2 regions of the Streptomyces sp. NPDC042346 genome follow, and region 2 is predicted to be linked to the other one. Evidence: predicted binding sites of a transcription regulator. Region 2 holds the regulator's gene; the other holds the start of a gene.

Region 1 (2,384 bases), on a different contig from region 2:
GGGGGCGCGCTCACCCCCGTCGCGGGCGGGCCGCCCGGTGTGGGCGGCGCCCCGGGCCCGCAGGCGCTCGCGCTGCCGGCCAGGACCGCCGCAAGCAGCAGGGCCCCGCACCACTTCCCCCGTACGCCTCGGCCTCGCACCATGGATCGAGCATGCCCCGTACGGGGTCCCCCGCGCAGCCGGACGGTCAGGTTCCCGACCGGATGATCCCGGTGAGGGGCCCGCGGTAGCGCCAGTCGAGGGAGTCGTACAGCGCGAGGCCGTCCGTGGTCGCGGCCAGCACCCCGGTCTCGGCCCCGGCCTGCGCGGCGGCGGCCTCCAGGGTGCGCATGACGTTCGCGCCGAGGCCGCGCCGCCGGTGCGCGGGGTCGGTCTCGATCTGGTCGGCGACGGCGGTGGAGCCCGTCGGGGCGATCTGGCCGCGCGCGGCGAGGGTGCCGTCCGGGGCGAGGACGCGGACCCGGATGACCCCGTCCCGGACCTCGGTGGTCCGCGCGTACCCCTCCGGCGGCGCGGGGCGGGCGCCCGGGTCCAGCGGCTTGACCATCATGAAGCCCGGGTCGTCGGGGACCGTCCACTCCGCGGTGATCCAGGGCGCCACCTCCTCAGGGGTGGCCATCACCTTGAGCCAGCTGTACGGCTCGGTGAGCGCCTCGCAGAGCGCGCCGACGGAGGCCGCGTCGGGGGCGGGCAGGACGTGCCGCACGACGTGCCGGGGCAGGCCGACGTCGATCCGGTAGCCCCAGGGCTCGACGACGGCGGGCGGGGTCTCCCGGGAGACGGTCCAGCCGGCCACCCAGGCGGAAGTAATAGCTGCTATGTCCATAGGGTCATTACATCGGCAGTCGATGGTCCGGCGGAAGGGTGATCGCTCAGAGCGAACTGCCGCTGGGGAACATTCCTGGGCTCACGTGCATTGAGTCCGTACAGCTCAACTTGACTGCCGAAGGGGAGATCATGGCTTCTGCGTCCACGGCGTCCGCGCCGCTCACTCTGCCTGTGCTGCCGCTCGACGACGAGGTCGTGCTGCCCGGAATGGTGGTGCCGCTGGACCTGTCCGACACCGACGTACGGGCCGCCGTCGAGGCCGCCCAGGCCGCCGCCCGCCCGGAAAGCGGCAAACCGCGGGTGCTGCTCGTGCCCCGCGTCGACGGGACCTACGCCGGCACCGGCGTCCTCGGCACCGTCGAGCAGGTGGGACGCCTGTCCGACGGCGACCCCGGCGCGCTGATCCGCGCCCTCGGCCGCGTCCGCATCGGCGCCGGCACGACCGGGCCCGGCGGCGCCCTCTGGGTCGAGGGCAGCGCCGTCGAGGAGACCCTGCCCGACCCGCTGCCCGGCTCCGTGACCGAGCTGGTCAGGGAGTACAAGGCACTGGCCACCAGCTGGCTCAAGAAGCGCGGCGCCTGGCAGGTCGTCGACCGCGTCCAGCAGATCGACGGCGTCGGCGCCCTCGCCGACAACTCCGGCTACTCGCCCTTCCTCACCGTCGAGCAGAAGGTCGAGCTCCTGGAGACCGCCGACCCGGTCGCCCGCCTCAAGCTCGCCACCGCCCAGCTCCGCGAGCACCTCGCCGAGCAGGACGTCGCCGAGACCATCGCCAAGGACGTCCAGGAAGGCGTCGACAAGCAGCAGCGCGAATTCCTCCTCCGCCGCCAGCTCGAAGCCGTCCGCAAGGAGCTCCGCGACCTCAACGGCGAGGCCGAGGGCGACGAGTCCGACGACTACCGCGCCCGCGTCGAGGCCGCCGACCTGCCCGAGAAGGTCCGCGAGGCGGCCCTCAAGGAGGTAGAGAAGCTGGAGCGGTCCAGCGACCAGTCCCCGGAGGGCTCCTGGATCCGCACCTGGCTCGACACCGTCCTCGAACTGCCCTGGAGCGAGCGCACAGAGGATCAGTACGACATCCCCGGCGCCCAGGCGATCCTCGACGCCGAGCACGCCGGACTCGAGGACGTGAAGGAGCGCATCACCGAGTACCTCGCCGTGCGCAAGCGCCGCGCCGAACGCGGCCTCGGCGTCGTCGGCGGCCGCCGCGGCGGAGCCGTCCTCGCCCTCGTCGGCCCGCCCGGCGTCGGCAAGACCTCGCTCGGCGAATCCGTCGCCCACGCGATGGGCCGCAAGTTCGTCCGCGTCGCCCTCGGCGGCGTCCGCGACGAGGCCGAGATCCGCGGCCACCGGCGGACCTACGTCGGCGCCCTGCCCGGCCGGATCGTCCGGGCGATCAAGGAAGCCGGGTCCATGAACCCGGTGGTCCTGCTCGACGAGATCGACAAGGTCGGCTCCGACTTCCGGGGCGACCCGGCGGCAGCCCTCCTCGAAGTCCTCGACCCCGCCCAGAACCACACCTTCCGCGACCACTACCTGGAGGTCGAACTCGACCTCTC
Region 2 (2,384 bases):
TCATCGTCGACCGCGAGGTCGCCTTCGTCCCGGCCCGCAGCGACCGCCAGGTCGCCCTGGAACTGCGCCACCCCGGCCTGGTCGCCTACCTCGGCGGCGTCTTCGACCAGTTCTGGCAGCTCGCGGTGCCGATCCGCGAGGAGATCCCGTACGACATCAAGACCGACGGCATCGGCGGCGTCCAGCGCTCCATCGCCAAGCTCCTCGTCGAGGGCCACGTCGACGAGGCCATCGCCCGCCGCCTCGGCATGAACGTCCGGACCTGCCGCGCCCACATCGCCAAACTCGCCGCCGCCCTCGGCAGCGGCAGCCGCGCCCAGCTCGGCTATCTCATCGCCCAGTCCGGCATCCTCGAACGGGACAACTGACCAGCGTGTACGTACAGATCGACCTCGACGGACCCGCGGGCACGCTCCGCGTCTCCGGCCACGGGCTGCCGACCGTGGAGCTCGTCCGGGCCCCGGGGACCGACCCCGACCCCCACATCCCCATCGGGACCCGCAAGCCCGCCCTGCTCACGCTCACCGTGGACGGCGAACCGGCCGCCATCCGGCCCGCGCGCGGGCGGCTCCTGCGGTCCTCCTACCGGGTCGACGTACGGACCGACGGGGTCCGCTACCGGCTCGTGCCCTGCGGGTACGACGACAGCCGGCTCACCCGCGACGGACGCCGCGTCGGCACCCTCCTCTGCTCGGGCGACGGCAGGGTCGTCGACACGTGGGAGGACGACCCCACCCCGCGCGACCGGGCCCTCGGCACGGCCCTCGCCGCCGCGTTCGGCACGGGCGCCTCGCCGTGGTGGGAGACCGTCGGCGACATCGTGGGCGAGCTGATCCCCTGACGTACCGACATACGACGAGGCCCCCTCCACCGTCGTGGAGGGGGCCTCGTCGTACGGGCTGTGGGAGCTACTCCCCGCGCTTCGGACGCCAGACCACCAGCGCGCTCGCCTGCTGCACGTCCTGGTACGGCACCAGGTCGCGCCGGTACGAGGCGTGCACCTGGGCCTCGCGCTGCCGCATCGCCGCCGCCGCGCCGTCGACCGCGGCCGACAGCTCGGCGATCCGGCTCTGCAGCGCCGCGACCTGGTTCTCCAGTTCGATGATCCGCTTGATGCCCGCGAGGTTGATGCCCTCGTCCTGCGACAGCTGCTGCACCTGACGGAGCAGCTCGATGTCACGGGCCGAGTAGCGCCGGCCGCGGCCCGCCGTACGGTCCGGGGAGACCAGACCGAGACGGTCGTACTGCCGCAGGGTCTGCGGGTGCAGACCGGAGAGCTGGGCCGCCACCGAGATGACGTACACCGGCGACTCGTCGGTCAGTTCGTACGGATTGCGTCGGCGCCCGTCCACGGGGTCACGCTCCCTTCGCGGCCTGGAACAGCTCCGCCCGGGGGTCCTCGGAGGCGGTCGCCTCGCGGAAGGTCTCCAGGGCCTCACGTGCCTTGTCGTCCAGCTCCTTGGGCACCGCGACCTCCACCGTGACGAGCAGGTCGCCGCGGGTGCCGTCCTTGCGGACCGCGCCCTTGCCACGGGCGCGCATGGTCCGGCCGTTCGGCGTGCCGGCGGGCAGCTTGAGCGTGACCGCGGGGCCGCCGAGGGTCGGCACCTTGATCTCGCCGCCGAGCGCCGCTTCCGTGAAGGAGACCGGCACCGTGACGGTGAGGTTGTCGTCCTTGCGGCCGAAGACCGCGTGGTCGTCGACGTGCACGACGACGTACAGGTCGCCGTTCTGCCCGCCGCGCTCGCCCGGCGCGCCCTTGCCCCGCAGCCGGATCCGCTGCCCGTCGGAGACACCCGACGGGATGCGGACCTGCATGGTGCGGGAGGACTTGGCCCGCCCGCTGCCCTTGCAGACGTCGCAGGGGTTCTCGGCGATGAGGCCGCGGCCCTTGCAGTCGACGCACGGATCGGTGAGGGAGAACCCGCCGCCGCTGCCGCGCGAGACCTGTCCGGTGCCGACGCAGGTCGGGCACACGCGGGGCGTGCCGTTCTTGTCGCCGGTGCCCGAGCACGCCGTGCACGGCTGCTGGCTGGACATCCGCAGCGGTACGGTCGCGCCCTCGACGGCCTCGATGAAGCTGAGCGTCACCTCGGACTCGATGTCCTGGCCGCGGCGCGGCTGGGTACGCGTACCCGTGCCCGCCCCGCGGTTGAACAGGCCGCCGAAGACATCCCCGATGCCGCCACCGCCGCCGAAGCCACCGGCTCCGCCGGGGCCGCCCTGGGCGCCTCCGAAGAGGTCGCCCAGGTCGAAGTTGAACGAGCCGCCGCCGCCCGGGCCGCCGGCCCGGAAGCCGCCGTTCCCGAAGAGGGCGCGCGCCTCGTCGTACTCCTTGCGCTTCTTGGGGTCGCCGAGGATGTCGTTGGCCTCGGAGATCTCCT

Evidence for each region. The regulator HspR, encoded in region 2, represses chaperone genes until heat shock. The targets are predictions, from matches to a motif close to TTGAGNNNNNNNNNCTCAA.
Region 1: a site for HspR is predicted at 917-935, ahead of lon (endopeptidase La). Genes of this name have one in related genera too.

The regions. Positions count from the first base shown of each region.
Region 1 covers NZ_JBVJEH010000001.1:1,355,220-1,357,603, forward strand. Annotated here, with positions in the region: gene ACZ6K0_RS06450 (hypothetical protein) at 1-143, opposite strand, end outside; gene ACZ6K0_RS06455 (GNAT family N-acetyltransferase) at 188-826, opposite strand; gene lon (endopeptidase La) at 958-2,384, shown strand, end outside.
Region 2 covers NZ_JBVJEH010000004.1:326,394-328,777, forward strand. Annotated here, with positions in the region: gene ACZ6K0_RS19385 (helix-turn-helix transcriptional regulator) at 1-368, shown strand, start outside; gene ACZ6K0_RS19390 (hypothetical protein) at 374-841, shown strand; gene ACZ6K0_RS19395 (heat shock protein transcriptional repressor HspR) at 909-1,352, opposite strand; gene dnaJ (molecular chaperone DnaJ) at 1,357-2,384, opposite strand, start outside.